One region of the Sinorhizobium sp. BJ1 genome, then DNA from elsewhere that is predicted to be linked to it. Evidence: riboswitches for the same ligand, from Rfam matches in the RefSeq annotation. Region 1 holds a riboswitch; each other region holds the start of a gene.
The links. A riboswitch is a leader RNA that binds a small molecule or an ion and turns the genes downstream of it on or off. The one in region 1 is predicted to bind cobalamin.

Region 1 (7,241 bases):
ATTTCATCGGCGAGCGCCGGGCGCTTCATCTTGTGGGTGTCGGCCTGAACACGCTCCTCGCCAAGCATGGTGACGAAATCGCCGAGGATCGGCGTGAAAACCGGGCCCGGAGCCACCGAGTTCATGCGGATGTCCCGCTCTATGAATAGCGAGCGGCTGCGTTTCATTGTCCAGACGATCAGGGCCTCCTTGAAATATTGGTAGCAGGTTTCCTGAGGCACCGGGTTGGCGGCGAGCCATGCCTGCCCTTCGACGAAGCTCGTTTTTGCGGCAAGCGTCTTGTGCAAGTCGGCTCGCATGGGCCATTCGGCGCCAAGGATCGAGGCAAAATTGACGATCGCGGCACCCTTGGGCATGCGATCGATCAGAGCTTCTGTCAGATGGCGGAGCCCGAGATAGTTAACGCGGGCCACCACATCCTTGTCCGCCGTGCCGGGTACGCCGGCCGCATTTACCAGCGCGTCGATGCGGGAGGGGAACTGCGCGAGTGCCGCATCGATCGCTGCCGGATAGCCGAGGTCGAGCTTGATGAATCCGTCGAGCGTAAGCATGGCGTCGTTGCGGTCGACGCCGATGACGGTCGCGCCCCGAAAGCGAGCGAGGCGGGCCACTTCGCCGCCGATGCCGGACGAAACGCCCGTGATGACGATGGTCTTTCCTGCAAGATTCATGATCGAATTTCCTTTGGTTGTGTGATCCGTCCGCCTAATGGCGCGCGGTGACACCCGATGGTTGGGTTAGCTGACGGTTGGATCAGAAGGGGTAGGGGGTTGCGGCGCTCTTCATCGAGACCCATTGCCATTGGGTGAATTCCTCGATGTCGGCCGGACCGCCGACGCGGGTACCGTTGCCAGACTTGCCGCGTCCGCCGAAGGGGGCGTAGGGTCCGCCATTCACCGTCTGATCGTTGATGTGCAATTGCCCGACATTCAGTTGGTCACCAAGCGTCACGGCGCGGCCAAGATTGGCCGAGATCACACCCGCCGCGAGGCCGTATTCGGATCGGTTGGCAAGCTCGACGGCCTGCTCGTCGGTGTCGAACGACACGATGCAGGCGACCGGTCCGAAAATCTCTTCCTCGAAGGCCAGCATGCCCGGCTTGACGCCGGACAAAACCGTCGCGGCATAGAAGTGGCCCTCATGCGTGCCTCCGGCCAGCAGACGGGCGCCCTTGGCGACGGCGTCATCGACGATCTTCTGGATTGTCTCGACCTGGGTATCCGAGATGATCGGGCCGAGAGCCACCCGGTTCGTGGAGGGGTCGCCGGCCGGCAGGTGTTGTGCCTTGGCGACGAGACGCTCGGTGATGCCCTGCTCGATCTTCTCATCGACCAGGATCAGGCCCGTCGCCATGCAGATCTGGCCTTGATGCAGGAAAGCGCCCCAAGCGGCATTCGATGCGGCAATGTCGAGATCGGCATCATCAAGGATGATGAGTGCGTTCTTGCCGCCGAGTTCCAGTTGCACGCGCTTCAAGTGACGGCCGCAGACCTCGCCGACCTTGGCGCCGCCGCGGGCCGATCCGGTGAAGGAGACCATGGCGATGTTGGGATCACTGCAGAGCGCTTCCCCCGGATCCGCGCCGCCCGGCAGGACATGCAGCACGCCTTTCGGCAGTCCAGCTTCCTCGAAGATCCGAGCGATGATGATGCCGCCGGAGATCGGGGTGCGCGGATCAGGCTTGTGCACGACCGTGTTGCCGAGCGCAATCGCCGCCGCGATCGAGCGGAGTGAGAGAACCAGGGGGAAGTTGAACGGTGAAATGACGCCGACTACGCCATGCGGCACGCGCCGCGCATAGTTGGTGCGGTCGTCCATGCCCGGCAGGAACATGCCTGTCGGCTGCAAGGCGAGTGAGGCGGCGTGGCGGATGAAGAGAGCGCCATGCTCGATCTCGATCATGGCTTTCGAATGAATCGACCCGGATTCCTGCGTGATCCAGCTCGCCAGTTCGGCGCCGTGCTGCTCCAGTAGATCGGCGGCGCGGTTCAGGATCGCGGCGCGTCGCGACGGCGGCGTCCTGGCCCAGTCCTTTTGGGCGGCGCGGGCCTGCTTGGCGGCGCGGGAGACATCAGCAGCGCCGCACAAGCCGACGGAGGCGAGGACGTTTCCATTGGCGGGGTCGGTCACGTTGATGGTCCCGGCCAAGGTCTCCTGCCAATCGGATATATAGGCCAAGCCGCCCCAACGCGCGGTGTCTAGAAATCTTTCTGCATGCATGTTCACGTTTCGGGCCTCCATCTCTCTGGTTCGGGAGGTCGCAGGCATGGCTTCGCCATAGTGAGGCCGCCCATGACGGGCCGCCCACAAGACGTATCCCTGATGCGTAGTCCTCCTCAAGTGACTCGGAAATTAGATCGCAATTGCCGTGCCAGTTCTCGCCGCGTTGCTGCCCTTTGCAGTCAGAGCCGAATTGTGCATTGAAATCATTGCCCTTTTCCGACTTGAACCGCGCCCGCAAGCGACCCAATCGGGTGATTGCGATTTTCTTTAAATGATGAAATTGTGCAGATGAGTTCATCAAAAACTGAAGATCGCTCATGCCTAACAATGGATTGCCTCATCTCGTGTCCCTGGCCGACGTGTCGACAACGACCGGCAAAATGCTATCCAGGGGCGCGTTCAGCGAACTCGACACGGGCGCATCGCCGACCCTGTCGGAACTGACGGAGGCCCTGCATTTCGCATTGGGCGACGGGCGAATTTGGCTCAACGCCCAGCGCATGGTGCTGATGCAGAGCCAGGTTCTCGGCCGCTTGCGGCAGGAGATCATCGATGCCTTCGGCATGGAGGTCGCCAAGGGCATCTTCATGCGGGTGGGCTACATGCAGGGGGTGCGCGATGCCGAGCTGATCCAGAAGCGCTTTCCAGGCGAAGACCTGACGCATGCACTGGCGGCCGGGCCCCGCGTCCACACACTCGAAGGCTTCGTTAAGGTGGTGACGAAGCATTTCGAATTCGACAGGGAAAAGGGGACTTACTTTGGGGAGTTCTATTGGCACGACTCGTCCGAAGCCGGAGAGCACATTGCTCTTCACGGGCTGGCGAGCGAACCGGTCTGCTGGATGCAGACGGGCTATCCGAGCGGTTACACCAGCACGCTCTTCGGCCGACCGGTGATCTTCCGCGAGATTGAATGCAGCGGCATGGGCGCATCCCGGTGTTACGTCGTCGGCCAGAACGCGGAGGAATGGGGCGAGGACGCGCCGGAGCGCGCCTTTCTCGGGCTGGATTGGCCGAGCCAGCGGCGCCGAAGCCATGATACTGCCGCGCCGAGTGCGGCAAAGTCATCCGCTGTGCCAACCGGCGAACCGGTCGTCGGCGGTGATGCCGTTGTGGGGGTGTCGGCGAGTTTCCTACGTGCGAGGCTGATGGTGGAGAAGGTGGCCGATACGGAGGCGACGGTGCTTCTCGTCGGCGAATCCGGCGTCGGTAAAGAGTCGTTTTCGCAGCAGTTGCATCGGCTGAGCAGGCGCTCTGATGGTCCCTTCGTCGCGCTGAATTGCGCGGCCATTCCCGATACGCTGGTGGAGTCCGAACTCTTCGGGGTCGAGAAGGGTGCCTTTACTGGTGCGGTCGCTTCCCGCCCGGGCTACTTCGAGCGTGCGAATGGCGGCACGCTCTTCCTCGATGAAATCGCCTCGCTCGCCTATGCGGCGCAGGGAAAGCTCCTGCGCGCCCTCCAGGAGCGGGTGATCGAGCGCGTCGGAGGCGTCAAGACAGTGCCTGCCGATGTTCGGGTGATTGCGGCATCGAATGTCGATCTCGCGGAGGAGGTGCGGGCGGGGCGGTTCCGCGAGGACCTCTATTTCCGCCTCTGCGTCTTTCCAATCTCCATTCCGCCGCTTCGCGAGCGGCGCGACGATATTCCGCTCCTCGTCGACCATTTTCTCCGGCTGTTTCGCGAGCGGCATCGGCGCGATGTCGTCGGGCTGAGCCGGCGGGCGATGGATGCCCTCCTTGCCTACCATTTTCCGGGCAACATCCGCGAGCTCCAGAACCTGATCGAGCGCGGGGTCATTTTTGCCGATCCGGGTGGGTCGGTCGATATTCAGCACCTGTTCACCGCCGGTGAAGTCCCCCAGTCATTCCAGCCGTCGCTGACACCGGAAGGGCGTCTTGCCGCTCTGTCCAGTGCGAGGGGTACCTCGACGCCGCTACAGACCCACATGCTACGGTCGGCGCAGGAGCTCGTCATAGCCGAAGCGGATCTCTATCGCAGCGCACTGAAACAGGCCGAAGGCAATGTGTCGGCTGCTGCTCGGGCTCTCGGGCTTTCTCGGGCGAAACTCGAATACCGTCTCCGGAAGCACGGAATGTTGAAGTAGCGTATTCAATGAGGACAGTCTATCGCTAAGATCCATCGTTTGTCGCGATTTTCGATGGACCTATTGACCTGTGTATCATTAAACCCTCCTGAGAACGGAAGAGGAGGAGTTGTCAGTCCAAACCGACCTTTGCTGAAGGCAATGCATCCCCTTTGCCGTCCCTCCGCGCTCCAGCGGTTCCAAGCTGTCTCAAGAACCGGGACCGCAATCGGCTTCGGCGCTCGGATCCCGCGGCGCGAAGGCCAGCGATATTCGTTTTCGCCGTCCTAAGGCCCGTGGGGATTCATCGTGAATTGATGACGGCGGCTGCGAGATAGATCATTGCGGAGAAGCTTTGGTCGGTTTTGTCGGCTCTCATGGCGATGCGCTTGAACTCCTTAAGCCTACAGAAGAAGTTTTCGATGAGATGCCGCCATTTGTAGAGTTCGCGATCGAGCGGCAGTGGTCTCGCGCGTCTTGGGTGCTGAGAGATGACGATCTTGGCACCGCGCGCGTTGAGATCGGCGATGATGGCGTCGCTGTCGAATGCCTTGTCGGCGATGAGGCCACCGAAATCGATGCCTTCGATCAGCGGCTCGACGCCGACCGTGTCGAAGCGATGGCCGGGCAGGAGTTCGAAGCGCACAAGATTACCAAGCGCGTCGGTCAACGCGAGGATCTTGGTGGTCATGCCACCTTTGGAGCGGCCAATGGCCTGGCTCTGAGTCCCCCTTTTGCGCCTTGTCCGTGGCGATGGACCTTGACGATGGTGGCGTCGACCATGGCGTATTCCATGTCGGGCTCGTCCGAGCAGGCCTGGAAGAGCTTCACAAAGACATCGGCCTTGCGCCAGTCGCTGAAGCGGCGAAATGCCGTGCTCCAGTTCCCGAAATGCGCGGGCAGATCGCGCCACGGCGAGCTGGTTCGCACAATCCACAACACCGCCTCCACGAAGCGGCGATTGTCGCTGCCGCTGCGTCCGGGGTCGGTTGGCTTACCCAGACAATGCGGCTCCATCTTCGCCCACTGGGCGTCTGTCAAAACATAGCGATTCATCAAGAGCTTGAATCACAATCGAAAGCTCTTGTGAATCCCCACACACCTTAGTGCATGGAACCAGAGCACCGTTTTTCCACGCCATAGCTCGCCCGCGCTCTCGGGCATATTGATCCTCGGAAAAGACAAGAAGGCCCGATGCGTACGTCGCTGCGAAAAATGGCCAAATGAAAGAACAATCCGCGAACCGCTACTTTGGCCTCAGCGCCGATGCGTCCGACGGTGCCCTATGAACGCGAAAGAGGCGAGCGATTTCAGCCACCGGGCGGCCGTCATTCAGCATGCCGATGATTTCGGAGCGCTGATCGGACGTTAGTTTCGGGCGACGACCACCTTTTCGCCCGCGCCAGGTCTCCTGGCTCACGGGTCATCGCGCCTTCTCCGCCTTCCCGGTTAATCCCAGTGGCATGATGGAGCAGGCGCTCGCCGTTCACAGTTGCGGGGGCAGCCTCGGCTTCACGGACCTCATGTCCGCTACCGAATTCCCGTCTTAGCCCCTAATCCGAAAACGAATCGAAGGGACCCTCGAACACTAGATATAGTAGACGAGGTTAAATCCGCGTCAACGGCTATGATGCACCTGTGCCGAATCCCCCGGGATAACCGGAACGGGCTTCTGGTTTTCATCGACGGCCACCATGACGAAGAGGCCCTTCGCCGTCTGGCAGCGCTCACCGCTCAGGAGCGTTTCCGCCCAAAGCTCCACCTCGACTGTCATCGAGGTTCTGCCAGTGGAAACAACTCGGGCCACCGCCTCGAAGACCGATCCCACCCGGATCGGGTGATGAAAGTCGAGACGCTCCGACGAGGCGAGCACGGCCGGTCTACGGCACAATCTCGACGCCGCGACAAGGGCCGCATCGCCACCGAACATCGCGCCGGAACTGTTGGCCTGGTCGGCGAAGATGACATCCGCCATGTGGACGTCTCCGGGCGAATGGACGTCATGCGTGGTCGCCAGCGGCGGCAACGACCAGGTCTCACGCAGGGACGGATCGAGCGACGCGACCATGTGGAAGACACCACGGGTGCAGAGATGCCGCTCGCCCGTGCTGATCGCCTCGGCGAGCATCTCGACCTCTACCGTCAGCGAGCACCGGCCAGCCCCAGATCGGGGTCGCCACAAAGGATAGGATCTCGCCGACATGGGCCGGCTTCGTGAATTCGACCCGCTCGCAGGATGCGGTGACGAAGGGAACAGCCCCTGTCTCGTCGCAGCGACAAAGGCAACCCGGTCCATGGCGGAGAGGCCCGCGCCGCCGAAGAGCGTGCCATATGATTGGTGGCGCCCGGAAAAACGATGTCGATCAGCGTTGTGGGAGCCGGCCCTCCGGCCGGCTCCCCTTCGCTCATGAATTCCCGTTCCATGCGCTGATCCTCCACCCGTCGGTTTCGGAGAGCCGCTTCCGGAGAAGTCCGGCCGCGGTCACCATGTTGGCGAGCGCCGGCTTGACCGCCGCCCATCCTCTGGTTTTCAGGCCGCAATCCGGATTGACCCAGAGCTGTGCGGCATCGATGCGTTTGGCCGCTGCCTGGAGGAGTTCCACCATCTCCTCGGTTCCCGGCACCCGCGGCGAGTGGATGTCGTAGACGCCGGGACCGATCTCGTTGGGATAGCGGGTGTCATAGAAGGCATCGAGCAGTTCCATCTTCGACCGGGAGGTCTCGATGGAGATGACATCGGCATCGAGCGCGACGATCGCCGGCATGATGTCGTTGAACTCGGAATAGCACATATGGGTGTGGATCTGGGTCTGGTCGGCAACGCCGGAGGCCGAGAGGCGGAAGCTCTCGGTCGCCCAGTCCAGGTAGTGCTGCCAGGTGGCACGGCGCAGCGGCAGACCTTCCCGGAGTGCCGGCTCGTCGATCTGGATGATC
Region 2 (7,241 bases), on a different contig from region 1:
TCGCGACGATCCTCGGCATTTCCGAGCGCACGGTTCGTTTCTTCATGAGCAATACGCGCCGCAAGCTCAACGTCGTGTCCAACACTCAGGCCGTTGCGCAGGCGGTCCGCCATGCGCTGATCCCCACCATCTGAAGGGTGGATTTACCATCTGAGCTCGACCCATTGGCCGAAAACCCCACAAATTTGGTGGGAAAAACCTCCGGATTAAACTGTCACTACCGACAGTTACATGTGTCACCCGAGCCTGACAGCATCGCTCCATCGCGCAAACACGATGGAGCGAAAGATGATCAGGATAGTGAACGGAAACGCTCGCGGACAGCACCCGCAGGCCATCGACGAGATGTTTCGGCTGCGCAAGCGCGTCTTCCATGACTTTCTGAAATGGGACGTCAAGACCGAGGGCAATTGGGAAATCGACCACTACGACAAGGCCAATCCGCTTTATGTGATGTCGTATTCGCCGGACACCGGAAGGCTTCGCGGTTCCCTGCGACTTCTACCAACGCTAGGGCCGAACATGCTGGATGATACATTTCCGGTCCTGCTCGGCGGAAATCCGGAAATCCGCAGCGCATCGGTTTGGGAATCGAGCCGCTTCTGCATCGAACCGGATATCTCCCAGGACCGGACGTCGAACCAGGTGACGGTCGCCGCCGCCGAGCTCATGTGCGGCGTCGGGGAACTGGGCCTTGCCTCCGGCATCAGCCATATCGTCACCGTCACCGACGTCTTCCTCGAGCGGATGTTCCGCCGGATGGGGTGCCCGGGAGAGCGCATCGCAGAGCCGCAGAGGATCGGCAATGTCTACGCGGTCGCTGTCGCTTGGGAAGTGACGAACAGCCTTCTTCAAAGAATGAAGGCCGTTGCCGCCATCGAGGGCACTGTGCTCGAACGGCCGATGTCGCTCGAAACCGCCAGAGCGGCCTGATCTGTCGCCGGGCCGCTCACTCGGCCCGGCCGTTTCTGCTTCCAAACGCATTAACGCAAATGCCGACTCGCCGTTGCGCCCTCGCATCAACGTCGTATGATGTCAGGAAACAGGCGCCCCGCTTGTTCCGCGACTACTGCCTGTTTCTTTAAATCGCAGCCGATTTAAGGAAAACAAATATGCAGCAATTCAAGGTGCTACAGCGTCCTTTGTGCGTCTGAAAAGACGCACGGCGCTGTGGCGGGGCGAAACGCAGGAAAAGACGAGTGCCAGTGTTCAGAAGTGCGGCGTCCTGGAGGATGATGCGCCTTGCTGCAGCGCTCCTGCCGCTCGCCTTGTGTATGGCCGGACAGGCTTCGGCCGCAAGCGTATGCGAACGCCTGAGCGCCCGCCTCGCGGAGCTGCCGGCGGCCTTCACCACAACCGCCGATCTCCGCGATTTCACCGGCGCGGTTTCACGCCAGAACATCGAAATTCGCCGCGCAAAGAACGAACGCCGGCGCATGGCATGCAGCAATGACTCCGTCGTCTACATCGACAGCGAAAATGAAGCTGCCTGCGCCGAACTCGACGATGCGATCGGCCGGATGGAGGACAATCTCCGCACGCTCAAGGCGCAACGACGGCATTTGATTTCCAAAGGCAATGACGACATGCGCCGGCGGATCGTCGCCGCCATGGAGTTGAATGGTTGCTCAAGAGAAGCCGGCCTGAACTGGGACGAGACGATCCCTGACGAGACGATTCCTGACGAGTCGAGCACCGAAGAGGCTCACGTTCACCGCAACATTCTCGAAGACTTCCCGCCGGACGGCGAGGACTATCCGTTGCTGTTCGACGGTCCAGCGGACGACTTCACATTCATGGAGGACGGCGCTGCAGGCGGCCTCAGGACCATGTGCGTGCGTACTTGCGACGGCGCATTTTTCCCGATTTCGTCGAACGCGACACCGGCCGACTTCGGACGCGATACCGAGCTTTGCCGGGCACGATGCCCGGCAGCCGACACGGAACTCTACTATCACGTGCTGGCCACCGAGGAGAGCGAGCAGATGATTTCCGCGTCGACGGGCAGGCCGTACACGGAACTCCCCAACGCCTTCGCCTATCGTACCCGCGGGGTCGGTGCGCCCGGTATCTGCGGCTGCCAGATACCCAAGGTCGCAACGGGTAAGAGCAGCAACAATTCCGCGTCAGGAACGAAGCTTTCGGTGGTCAGCCCCTCCGTCGTGACGATCAAGGGCACGGCTTTGCCGGCGTCCGGATCGCCGGCAGCAAAGCCTGTGGAAGAGCGCCCCTACGACCCCACGACCAGCAAGGTCCGCGTCGTCGGCCCCGCCTTTCTGCCGCAGCAAGAGAGCGCGATCGATCTCAAGAACCCTCGGGGGCCGCGCTATCAGCCGCTGCAGAATGAATGACCTGGTCGACAAACCGCTTCCCGCCGTCGCGAAGGCCCCATCTTTCCTCGAAGATCAGGTCCTCGAGCGGTACCCGTTGCCGCCAGCCCTTCACCGCTAGTTCCGGTTGCTGGTAGAGTCGGTCGACAAAACCGAGGCACAGCCAGGCGACGATTTCGATGTGTTCGGGCATGCCGAGGATCGCCTTGATCTCGTCCTCGTGGAAAATGCTGACCCAACCGACGCCGACCCCCTCGGCCCGCGCTGCGAGCCAAAGGTTCTGGACCGCGCAGACCGTCGAGTAGACGTCCATTTGCGAATTATGCGTGCGCCCGAGCACGACGGCGCCGCCGCGCGTGCGATCGCAGGTCACGCAAATGCTGAGCGGCGCCTTGCGTATGCCCTCGAGCTTGAGTGAGCGATATTTCGCCTGCGCCTCGCCTGAAAACATGCCGGCGGCTTCCTCATTGGCGCGCCGGAATGCCTGCCAGACTTTCTCCCGCGTCTCGCTCCGGCGCACGAGCACGAAGTTCCACGGCTGCATGAAGCCGACGGACGGGGCGCGATGCGCCGCATCGAGCAAGCGGGAAATCAGAGGCTCGGGCAGCGGTTCAGGCAGGAACTCGTCGCGTACGTCGCGGCGCGTCTCGATGGCGCGATAGACGGCGGCACGCTCGTCCGGTGAAAAGGCACCGGCCGCCGTAAGGCAGTCGTTCGGGTCAGGCAGCATCGTTCGATCCCCAACAATGCACAACCTCCCGCCGTCCATGCGGGGCCGGTCTATCTTGTCAGGCCGGTCTTCTGACTACGGATCACTCGACTGGGCCGCCTTCCCGGATCGCATCAAGACCCAGTGGCAAAGCTCTGAAAACGTTCAAAGCTGTTTTGGCGCAGCCGTCCCCATCACAGCGTTGGGCACGTGCCGGAATTCAACCGGCTTCCCGATTCTCCCGCCTCAGCGGGCACCTGACGGCCGCATATGGGCACAGGCGCAGGCGAAAGGCAAGACTACAGCACGTGCGTCTTATCAGACGCACAAGATCGCAGTAGAGCTTTGGATTGCTGCATGTTTCTACATGCAGCAGGCCGAGAGCGACTCAAAGCGGCGCTGTCGGATGCGGCGATCCGTCATACGCACCCCAGATTGACTGGTCGAAGCAGATCACCGAGCCGGTCATCAGACCGGACTCGTCGGAGGAGAGATAGGCGCACGCGCGCGACCTCGGCGGGATCGACGAGCCGCCCGAAAGGCTGGCTTGCCGCCGCCTTCTCCAGCCAGTCCTCGGGAGCGCCGTGATATTCCCGTTGGATGCGGTCTTCGCCTTCCGATGCCATCCAGCCGATGTTGAGGCCGTTGACGCGGATGCGGTTGCGCAGCAGCGCATAGGCGGTGTTCTTCGTCAGCGCCTCCAGAGCACCCTTGGATGCGCAATAGGCGGCGATGAAAGGCTGGCCCGCCTTCGCCGACATCGAACCGATATTGACGATCGTGCCTTCGGTCTTCTCACACCGCATCACCTTCACCGTCTCCTGCATCAGGAAGGAGGGAGCACGCACGTCTATCGAAAACATGCGATCGAAGAGTTCCGCGTATCGAGGATCGTGCCGCGGTCGGTGATTGCGGCGGCATTGACGAGCCCATCGACTCGGCCAAATTCACGATCCCAGGCCGCAACGACCGCCCGGGCGTCCTCCACGCGCTCCAGGTCCGCCTGGACATAAACGACCTTCGCGCCGGTCGCCTCACCGATCTCGGTCGCCTTTGCCTCGCCCTTCGCCGCATGGCGCCCGCAGATGACGATGCCCGCAGCGCCCCGTTCAGCGAACAGTCCCGCAATCGTGGCGCCGAGCCCCTGCGTGCCGCCGGTCACGACGGCGACCTTGCCGTCCAGCCGGGCGTAGTCTTTTCCCATGAATTCCTCCCATAGATCTGAGAGCGAACCGTCGGCTCGCCGTTGGCTCACGCGGGCCAATACCGCACGAAGGCGAAAGCCTCGCCCGAGGGCGACCAGTTCGGAACATTGATTGTCCCCTGCCCGCCGAAGAGCTCGAACAGGACGCGCGCATTGCCGCCTTCCGGATCCATCAGCCGAAGCCGCACATCGAGGTCGCGGGGGTGGTCGAAGACCTGGCCATCATAGGAAAGCACCAGCAGATGCTTGCCGTCTGGCGACGGATGCGGGAACCAGTCGCCATAGGAGCTGTCGGTAACGCGCTGGACATCGCTGCCGTCCGGCCTGATCCGCCAGATCTGCATGCGGCCGGTGCGGCTCGAGTTGAAATAGATCCACGCGCCGTCCGGCGACCAGTCCGGTCCGTCGTTGCGGCCCTCGCCATGCGTCAGCCGCCGCTCCTCGCCGCCATCGACCGAGATCGTGTAGATGTCGAAGACTTGGTCGCGGATGCCGCAATAGGCCACGGTCCGCCCGTCCGGGGACCAGCCGTGCCAGTAGGACGGCAGGTTGCGCGTGACGAGCCGCGGCGTGCCGCCCGCGACCGGCAGCAGATAGATCGCCGACTTGCCGAATTCGGTCTTGTCGCTGATCGCAAGCATTCTGCCGTCCGGCGAGATGCCGTGATCATTGTTGCAGTGGCGGGCAAAGCCCGTGTCGATCTCGGTAGGGTCGGCCCCGTCGAAACCAAGTCGATAGAGCCTGCCGTCGCCGTTAATGATGAGGAATTTGCCGTCAGGCGACCAGTTCGGCGCCTCGACGAGCCGCTCCGTCTGCCACACGACGCGCGTCTCTCCACTTGCGATATCGAAGATCTCGACCGAGCTACGCATGGCTAGCCCCTGTCACGGAAACGGTTGGTGATCGGGTAGCGCCGATCGCGGCCGAAATTCTTCTTGGTGATCTTCACGCCCGGCGCCGACTGCCGGCGCTTGTATTCGGCGATGTAGAGCAGGTGCTCGATCCGATGGACCGTCGCCTCGTCATGCCCGCGGGCGACGATTTCTTCCGTACTCAGTTCCTTCTCCACCAGGCACTCGAGAATGTCGTCGAGCGCCGGATAGGGCGGCAGCGAGTCCTGGTCGGTCTGGTTGGGGCGGAGTTCGGCCGAGGGTGCCTTGTCGATGATGTTCTGCGGAATGACCTCGCCGGAGGGACCAAGCGCGCCGGGCGGCACGGCACCATTGCGCCAGCGCGACAGCGCATAGACCTGCATCTTGTAGAGGTCCTTGATCGGATTGAAGCCGCCGTTCATATCGCCGTAGAGCGTGGCGTAGCCTACCGACATCTCCGATTTGTTGCCGGTGGTCACCACCATCGAACCGAATTTGTTGGAGATTGCCATCAGGATCGTTCCGCGCGTGCGGCTCTGCAGGTTCTCCTCGGTGATCCCGGACTCGGTTCCCTCGAAAGTATCGGCGAGTGCACTGAGAAAACCTTCAACCGGCTCCTCGATCGCGACCACGTCATAGTGGCAGCCGAGCGCCTTGGCGCAGGCTTCGGCGTCCTTCAGCGATTCCTGCGAGGTATAGCGATAAGGGAGCATGATCGTGTGGACCCGCTCCTCGCCGAGCGCGTCCACCGCGAGCGCCGTGCAGATCGCCGAGTCGATGCCACCGGAAAGGCCGAGCACGACGTTCTTGAAGCCGTTCTTGTTGACGTAGTCCCTGAGCCCCAGCATGCAGGCTCGATAGTCCGCCTCGTCGCTTTCCGGCAGGCGCGACCGAAGCCCGTTGGTCGAGACCCAACCATCTTCACCCCTCGTCCACTCTGAAATCGAAAGCGCCTCCTCGAACTGACTCATCTGGAAGGCCAGCGAGCGGTCGGCATTGAAGCCGAAGCTTGCGCCGTCGAAGACCAGTTCGTCCTGCCCGCCGATCTGATTGGCATAGATCAGGGGCAAGCCGGTTTCTATCACCTGCTTTAGAACGATCTGGTGGCGGACATCGACCTTGCCGCGATAATAAGGCGAACCGTTCGGAGAGAGCAGGATTTCGGCGCCGCTCTCCTTGAGAGTCTCGCAGACGCCGAGCTCGCCCCAAATGTCCTCGCAGATCGGGATGCCAATGCGAATGCCGCGAAAATTCACCGGACCCGGCATCTCGCCTGCATCGAAGACCCGCTTTTCGTCGAACTCGCCGTAGTTCGGCAGGTCCACCTTGTCGCGGACCGCGATGATCTTGCCCCCGTCGAGGACCGCCACCGAATTGTGCCGCTGGGCAGCGGCCTGACGCGGGAAGCCGATGATGACCCCCGGCCCTCCGTCTGCCGTCTCTGCGGCGAGTTTCTCGACGGCGCGCAGGCAGGACTTCAGAAAGGCCGGTTTCAGCACGAGATCTTCGGGCGGATAGCCGGACATGAAAAGTTCGGTGAACAGCACCAGGTCGGCGCCTTGGCGCGCCGCGTCGGCGCGCGCTTCACGCGCCTTTGCCAGGTTGCCGGCGATATCGCCGACGGTCGGATTGAGCTGGGCTACGACGATCCGCAGCTTTGAAGGTACGGCTTTCTGTGGGGTCATGGCAGGCCTGTCGGTTTTCCTCGGCGAATGCAACCAGCTTAGGCTTTGTTCTTACCGCATCCGGTGGGAAAAAACCCACTCCCAATCGCAGTGCCGCCGGAAAAATCCGAAAAATCCTGCGGTTCCCGTCCCTTAACGAATAGGCCCGCGGCCCTTCGACGCGGCCGGAACCTGAGGATCATCATAGCCGTTTCGCCATTCATCCCCTGTTCAAGATGACAGTCGTATGACAGTTGAGCGAAAGATTTATGAAATTGGAGAAGTTTTTGGCCAGTATCGATTCCGCCGCGAGAGGTTCTCAGGTCTATGTCGAAAGGCCGAGCTTTTCCGTTAGACATGCAAAAACCCTGGCGGGCGGCCGCAGCGCACTGTTTTCGCTTTTGATCGCGACGGCGATCGTTTTTGCAGTCGAGCTCCTCGTCCGCCAGTCAACTTCCGACA
Region 3 (7,241 bases), on a different contig from region 1:
TGCCGTCCGCGATCGTGCCTTTCTGGGCTAGGAGGAGATGCATGGATGCTCCTCGTGGATGGCGTGAGAAGACCCGTCTCCAACACCTCCCCACAAGGGGGTGGGGGTGGGGCTGAACCGTGCCCGACGCGTCGGTTCGCCAAGCATCAGCCGTTTGTGCCATGCCGCCGTGCCTCTTGACCGGCAGCGTTGCGGCGGACGCCAACGAAGCCCCTCCCCCTTGTGGGGAGGGGCTGGGGCGGGGTTATTCCCATACGCGCTCAAAATCGCCTCACACCAGCGCCGAGATTGCCGCGCGCACCGCGGTCTCGTCCATGTCGTGCAGGCCGATGACGACGAGGCGCGTGCCGCGCGTCTCGCCGGGTGCCCAGGCGCGGTCGTAATATTGATCGACGCGGGTGCCGACCGCCTGGATCAGGAGACGCATCGGCTTGCCGGGTACATCGGCGAAGCCTTTGAGCCGCAGCACGTCGTGCTTGGCAATAACCCCCTTGAGACGGTCGACGAAGACAGCTGGATCGGCGATCGCTCCGAGCTCAACAACAAAGCTGTCGAACTCGTCGTGGTCGTGCTCCTCGCCGGCCTCATGCTCCATCTCGTGATGCGATTTGCGGTTGGCGATCTCGCCTTCCGTGCCGACCCCGAGGCCGAGCAGGATCGCGGCCGCCACCTCGCCGTTCCTTGCCTCGATCATCGTCGGCTTGCGACTGATACGCGAGGCAACCTCTTCGCGTACGGACTTCAGGCCGGCGGCATCGATAAGATCGGTCTTGTTGAGAACAATGAGGTCGGCGGCGGTCAGTTGGTCCTCGAAGAGCTCTTCGAGCGGGCTCTCGTGGTCAAGGTTGTCGTCATTGACGCGCAGTGCGTCGACCTTGTCGTGATCGTCGGCAAAACGGCCCGCGGCAACGGCGGCGCTGTCGACGACGGTGACGACGCCATCGACCGTCACTTCGCTGCGGATGTCCGGCCAGTTGAAGGCGGCGACCAGCGGCTGCGGCAGGGCCAGACCAGAGGTCTCGATAACGATATGGTCGGGGCGGTTCTCGCGCTCGAGCAATTTCGTCATTGTCGGTATGAAGTCGTCGGCGACGGTGCAGCAAATGCAGCCGTTGGTGAGTTCGATAATGTCCTCTTCCGAGCAGGCTTCCGCTCCGCAGCCTTTCAGCACGTCGCCGTCGACGCCGAGATCGCCGAACTCATTGATGATCAGGGCGATCCGCTTGCCGTCGGCATTCTGCAGCAGATTGCGAATCATCGTCGTCTTGCCGGCACCGAGGAAGCCGGTGATGACGGTGGCGGGGATCTTGCCCGGTTGGGCCTTCGCGAGTGTCATGAATCAACCCTTCATTTTCAGCGGCAACCCAGCCGCGACGAAATAAACTTCGGCGGATTTCTCCGCGACGATCTGATGGAGGCGGCCGGCATGATCGCGAAAGTCGCGCGCCATGCGGTTCTCCGGAACGATGCCGAGACCGACCTCATTCGAAACGAAGACAAGCCGCGCCCGTGCCGCCGGAAGCAAGGCGGCAAGATCCGCGAATTCGGCTGCCATGTCGCGCCCCTCCATCATCAGGTTTGTCACCCAAAGCGTGAGGCAGTCGACAAGGATGGCGCACCCCGGAGCATCCAGGCGGCGAAGCAGTCCGGAAACATCGATCGGCTCCTCATGCGTCGTCCAGCCCTTGCCCTGCCGCGCGGCCTGGTGGTGAGCGATGCGGTCGCGCATTTCCTCGTCATAGGCGCGGCCGGTCGCGACATAATGCATCGGGAGCCCCGAGGCTTCGACGAGCTTTTCAGCGAAACTGGATTTTCCGGAGCGCGCGCCGCCGAGCACGAGGACTGGGCCGGCGTTCGAGATTGTCATCCGACCCGGCCTCGCGCGATGAAACCTGTGGGGCTAGGACGGCCATAGGAAGCGGCTGCGTGACCAGCACGCGCAGAAGACAATGTGTAAGCCACGACAACCTCCGTGCTGGCGTTGGGGAGAACTCCCCCGGGCGAAATGCCCTGATGGACGGCAGGTCTCCTGGCTCTCGGCGTCACGGGCAAGCACTGCGCAGGTGCGCGCAGCGATGCTGGGCCCGAACGGGTCCGCCTCGCCTTCCCGGCGTTTGCTGGCTCGTGAAGGCGGACGATTCGTAGAAGAAGAGGCGTCCAGCCCAGCTGCTCACGATACCACGCCAGTGGCTTTTCCGGCGCGCCCTCCGATCCCGCGAAAACTGCCCCGTGCAGGTTCATCGGAAGAGGAGCGGCATGCCCAATGGCGAACCCTGACCGTTCTACAGTCGCGGGGTCGGCTGCGATAAGGGCGCCCGGTGTGGGTCCGCCCGTCACATTCCCATTTACTCCCCCGCGCCGCTTCGGTGCGGGGGAACCATCCATCGTCGTTAATTATGAAGCGCAGGCGGCAAAGTCAATCGACCGGCTGCGACGCGAGGCCGGCGAATTGCGGCAGCGCGGCCGCGTCGCCGACCGTATCCGATCCTCATACTCCAAACGGGTAGGCAGACACCCTTCCCCACCGCATGGTAAAACGCGCATCTCGAACCTGACGCGGGATACATGTTTCGCACAGGTTTTTCGATCATGTCCATGGCACTGAGTTTCTCAGTACAGCCTTGGTGGGGGGTGCGATGGCATATCTGCGTCGTGCCGCATTTGTCGCGCTAAGCGTCGCGCTTTACGGCTCTATGCCAAGCAAGGCCGCCGAACCAATCGGCCAGGCGATCCGCATCCAGACCCAGGTGAGCGGGGCGCGCGGACCGCTGGTCGTCAGGGACCCGGTCCATCGGGACGAGCGGATTCGAACATCCAGATCGGGACTCGGCCAGTTCGTGTTCCGAGATGGAAGCAAGCTCGCCGTGGGTGCCGGCTCGTCGGTCGTCATTGACAGGTTCGTCTTCGACGACTCGAAATCGGTGCAGAAGCTAACCGTTGCGGCGGCGAAGGGAACATTTCGCTGGATCAGCGGCAACTCGAAACACGCGGCCTATGAGATCCTGACGCCGGCCGGAACGATAGGCGTTCGAGGCACCGTCTTCGACTTTTACGTCGGCGGCGACGGCACGACCGCGGTGGTCCTCTTGAGCGGCGCTGCCGAATTTTGCGGCCGAGGAGGCTGCCAACAGCTGACACGGCGCTGCGACTGTGTCGTCGCCCGCCCGAATGGCGACATGACACGTACAAGGCGGGTCGATCGGAGCACCCTCAGGACACTCGGCAATCAACAGGCGCTGCCGTTCCTCTCCGGCAAGCAGCAGCTCTCGCCCGGATGGAGCGGCACCGGCTGCGGCCTCTCAGCGGCGATCCAAATCCGTCCTGATCCGCCACCCCCCCGTGCCGCGCCGCCAACCAAAACGGCTCCCCCTATCGAGAAGCCGCCCAAACCAGATAAACCCAGCAAGCCCGACAAGCCCAGCAAACCAGATAAGCCCAGCAAACCAGATAAGCCTAGCAAACCAGACAAACCCAGCAAACCGGACAAGCCCAGCAAACCGGACAAGCCCAGCAAACCGGACAAGCCCAGCAAACCGGACAAGCACGGCAAGCCGGACGGACATAAGGATAGACTGAGCAAGCCCGACAGGCCCCACAAGCCAGACGGGCCACGTGACCATGATCACTCGCGTTACGATCGGACGCCAGGATGATGGTGATTGCAATTGAGATCTTGAGAGAAGCAGCGCGGTCCCCGGCGGCGAAGCCGCCCTACTCGGCAACCGCGTCCTTCGCCGTCGGCTCATTGACGAAGTGATCGCCGCGCCGCGAAATCCGGCGGTAGAAGTCCGACAAACCTGGCGCCAGCGCGGACGCCTTGAGCTTTGCGGCTCCCAGAGTGCGACGGCTCTCGGTGGAGCGCGTGCGCAAAGCCTCAATCAGCCGCCGGTGGATATCCTGCAACTCGGTGAATTCGCCAGAGGCGGCAAGTCGCTCGTCACCCACGGTTGCAAAGAGCCTCGTTCGCATGCTCTTGCCCTTGAGCCCCAACGCTCCGGCCTCTAGCAAGGCACAACCACCAGCCAATTTTGCCGTCGTCTCGGAGACAAGGATATCGAAACCGACCTCCTTGCAAGCGGATTCGATGCGCGCCGCCACATTGACGGGGTCGCCAACGGCCGAATAGTTGAAATGCGTCTCGGCTCCCATGTTGCCAACGCAGGCAAGCCCCGTGTGGATGCCAATGCCGATCGCGACCTTTTGTCCCGCTCCAAAACCGAAAGCGTCCTTGTCATTGAGGCGAGCAAGCGTTTCTCGCATGGCCAAGGCGGCACGAACGGCCTTGCGTGGATGGTCGGCGACGTCGACGGGCGCATTCCAGAAGGCCATGATCGAATCGCCGATGAATTTATCGAGTGTGCCCTCGTTTTCGATGACATGCCGGCTCAACGCATCGAGCAGCGTATTCAAGAAACCGACGACCTCCGTCGGCGCCAATCGTTCGCTGATCTCGGTGAAATTGCGGACATCGACGAACATGATAGTCAATTCGCGATCGTCTCCGCCGAGGCGCAAGGCGTTCTGCGTGTGCTCGATGCGATAGAGCAGCGAGGGCGACAAATATTGACCGAAGGCGCGCCGCACGACGCGGCGCTCCCTATCGGTCACGAGGAAGCGGTAGGCCGTTGCCGCGAAGTGCGTGATCGACGCGGCAAGGATGGGGGCAAGCGGGTCGAGGAGCAGTCCCAGATGGAGAAAGGCGACCCAGGAGGCCGCGAGAGCCAGTCCGGTGATCAATAGCCCGCAGGCGAGCGCCACGCCCGGGCTGACGAAGGTCGTCAGCACCACGAGCAGACTGCCAGCAACCGCGATCGAAAGGATCTCAAGTCCGTTGGCCCAGTCCGGACGCGAGAGGAAGCGACCGGACAGGATCTGCTCGACGGCCTGGGCATGGAGCGAGACGCCGGGGACGTTGTGCCCGAGAGCCGTGGTCCGGATGTCCAGCAAACCGGCAGCCGACGTGCCGACGAAGACGATGCTGCCTTCGACCGCGGCGCTAACCTCCTGGGGAGCGGCGGCTGAGAGCACCTGGCCGGCCGACACATATCTCTCGGCCCGATCCTCGCTGACATAGAGCCAGAGTTCGCCGGTCGCCGTGACCGGAACGGCAAAATCGCCGATCTTGATCCGGGTTATGGTATCGGGCACATCCGTTGCGCCCGCCAGGAGATAGGTGGAGGCGCCCTGTGCGACACGCAGCGCCTCGAGTGCCAGATTCGGATAGAGTTGCTCGCCGTCGCTGAGAAGAAGAGGGATCGCTCGTACGACCGCCGTCGGGCTGCCCGGATTGAGGCTGATATGCCCGATGCCGGTCGCATTGGCCTCGAGCTGCGGCCGGAGCGGCGTTGCGGCCGTGAGACGCGGCGGTGCATCGAACGGGCTTTCGCCCGTGAAGGCGAAACCTGCCTTGACCGGCGGTCGATAATTTCCCTCGGTCGACAGGCCGAAACCCAGCACGACCGGCTTATCGGCAATCGCGCCGGCAAAGATCTCGTCATTGTCCGGCAGTCGTTCCAGCATAGCGGGATCGATCCCCATGACGTCACGCACAACGGTGCGCGGCGACAGTCGATCGGGCTCGGCGAAGAGGATGTCAAAGGCAATGACGGCGGCACCCATCTCCGAGAGCCTGTTCACCAGGGCGGCCAAGCGGTCCCTTGGCCAAGGCCACTGGCCGAATTCCCTGAGCGACGCCTCATCGATATCGACGACCCGCACGGGGAGGTTTTCGAAGGGCCGCGGCGCCAGGCGCTGGTACTCGTCGAAGGTGATCTCGCGGGCGAATCTCAGCAATTGCGGATCGTTTGCACGCAGCACCGTCAGCGCCGCGACAATTGCCAATCCGATAAGGACGCCGACCAACTGGGCGCGTGTCATAATCGCCGACCTTTGTGCCGGACGGCGGCACGACCGGCTTCTCTCAAGAAAAACAGGTCTGCCGCCTCGCCGGCCATGCTGCATCCTTCGCAGCGGCCTTGCAATATCGACCAACGGGGGAGTCTCACGGGATGGCAGCGCTACAACTTGCTACCCAAGCAAGCGGTCGAGCCAGGCGCGGTCGAGCACGCCCTCCAGTTCGGCGGCAATCTCGTCCAGCGCGCTGTCGACCGACTGACGATAACTCGCTTTGCCGGCTTCAATCCCCAGGCTCCTCAGCAGTGCGGCGCGGTAGGCATCGCTGCCGAAGAGACCGTGGAGGTAGGTTCCCATCACCCGGCCATCGGGCGACATCGCCCCATCGGGGCGGCCGTCGATCGTCACGGGCGCGCGTTCGCAATCCGGCCCGATGGTCTCGCCGAGATGGATCTCGTAGCCCTCGAGTGCCACGCCATGCTCCAGCGACCAGGCGCGGCTGTTGCGAACGGTCTTTTCCGGTGCCATCTCCGTTTCCGCCGAAAGCAGCCCTAGCCCGGCAATCTCGCGCTCGCTTCCTTCGATGCCGAGCGGATCGGTAACCCGGACGCCCAGCATCTGATAGCCACCACAGATGCCGATCACCCGGCCGCCGCGCCGGACGTGGCGCTCGAGATCGCGGTCCCAGCCCTGCGCGCGAAAGTCTCTGAGGTCCGAGATTGTCGATTTCGAACCGGGGATGACCACAAGCCCCGCGTCCTCCGGCAGCGGCATGCCCGGCCGAACGAAGACGAGCTCGACTTCCGGTTCTGCCGCAAGCGGATCGAGATCGTCGAAATTGGCAATGCGCGACAGGACGGGCACGGCGACCTTCAAGGCCTTGCCGCCGCCGCGCGCCAGCTTCTCGAGAACGACGGAATCCTCGGCCGGCAGCCGCCCGGCGCTTTTCAGCCAGGGCACTACACCGAAGCAAGGCCAGCCGGTGAAGCGGCCGACGGCCGCGATACCATCGTCGAAAAGCGTGACGTCGCCGCGAAACTTGTTGATGAGATAGCCGGTGACCATCCGCCGGTCGTCCTCCGGCAGGATCGCGTGGGTGCCGACAAGCGAAGCGATGACGCCGCCGCGATCGATGTCGCCGACGAGAACGACCGGGACATTGGCGCGCGTGGCGAATCCCATATTGGCGATATCGCCGGCTCTGAGGTTGATTTCGGCCGGCGAACCAGCACCCTCGACGACGACGAGATCCGCGCCGGCCGAGATATGCTCGAAACTCTCCATCACCGTGCCGAGCAGCTTCGGCTTCAGCGCCTGATATTCCCTGCCCTTGGCCTGCCCCGCGACCTTGCCCTGCAGGATGATTTGGCTGCCGACATCGGATTGCG

Region 2: linked by a shared signal. The riboswitch ahead of bluB (5,6-dimethylbenzimidazole synthase) and the one ahead of CO676_RS27985 (IS5 family transposase) in region 1 are both predicted to bind cobalamin.
Region 3: linked by a shared signal. The riboswitch ahead of cobU (bifunctional adenosylcobinamide kinase/adenosylcobinamide-phosphate guanylyltransferase) and the one ahead of CO676_RS27985 (IS5 family transposase) in region 1 are both predicted to bind cobalamin.

What each region holds. Positions count from the first base shown of each region.
Region 1 covers NZ_NWTH01000031.1:55,747-62,987, reverse strand. Annotated here, with positions in the region: gene CO676_RS28000 (coniferyl-alcohol dehydrogenase) at 1-671, opposite strand, end outside; gene CO676_RS27995 (benzaldehyde dehydrogenase) at 754-2,220, opposite strand; gene CO676_RS27990 (sigma-54-dependent Fis family transcriptional regulator) at 2,541-4,328, shown strand; partial or broken gene CO676_RS27985 (IS5 family transposase) at 4,612-5,324, opposite strand; cobalamin riboswitch at 5,691-5,896, opposite strand; gene CO676_RS27980 (hotdog domain-containing protein) at 5,926-6,510, opposite strand; gene metE (5-methyltetrahydropteroyltriglutamate--homocysteine S-methyltransferase) at 6,713-7,241, opposite strand, start outside.
Region 2 covers NZ_NWTH01000005.1:250,238-257,478, reverse strand. Annotated here, with positions in the region: gene CO676_RS09710 (LuxR family transcriptional regulator) at 1-134, shown strand, start outside; gene CO676_RS09705 (acyl-homoserine-lactone synthase) at 289-933, shown strand; gene CO676_RS09700 (DUF2865 domain-containing protein) at 1,233-2,351, shown strand; gene bluB (5,6-dimethylbenzimidazole synthase) at 2,305-3,060, opposite strand; cobalamin riboswitch at 3,104-3,315, opposite strand; partial or broken gene CO676_RS09690 (SDR family oxidoreductase) at 3,428-4,243, opposite strand; gene CO676_RS09685 (TolB family protein) at 4,291-5,115, opposite strand; gene CO676_RS09680 (NAD+ synthase) at 5,118-6,800, opposite strand; gene CO676_RS09675 (LTA synthase family protein) at 7,067-7,241, shown strand, end outside.
Region 3 covers NZ_NWTH01000005.1:134,847-142,087, reverse strand. Annotated here, with positions in the region: gene cobN (cobaltochelatase subunit CobN) at 1-43, opposite strand, end outside; gene cobW (cobalamin biosynthesis protein CobW) at 272-1,336, opposite strand; gene cobU (bifunctional adenosylcobinamide kinase/adenosylcobinamide-phosphate guanylyltransferase) at 1,340-1,867, opposite strand; cobalamin riboswitch at 2,002-2,397, opposite strand; gene CO676_RS09135 (FecR domain-containing protein) at 2,637-3,653, shown strand; gene CO676_RS09130 (adenylate/guanylate cyclase domain-containing protein) at 3,712-5,877, opposite strand; gene CO676_RS09125 (cobyric acid synthase) at 6,028-7,241, opposite strand, start outside.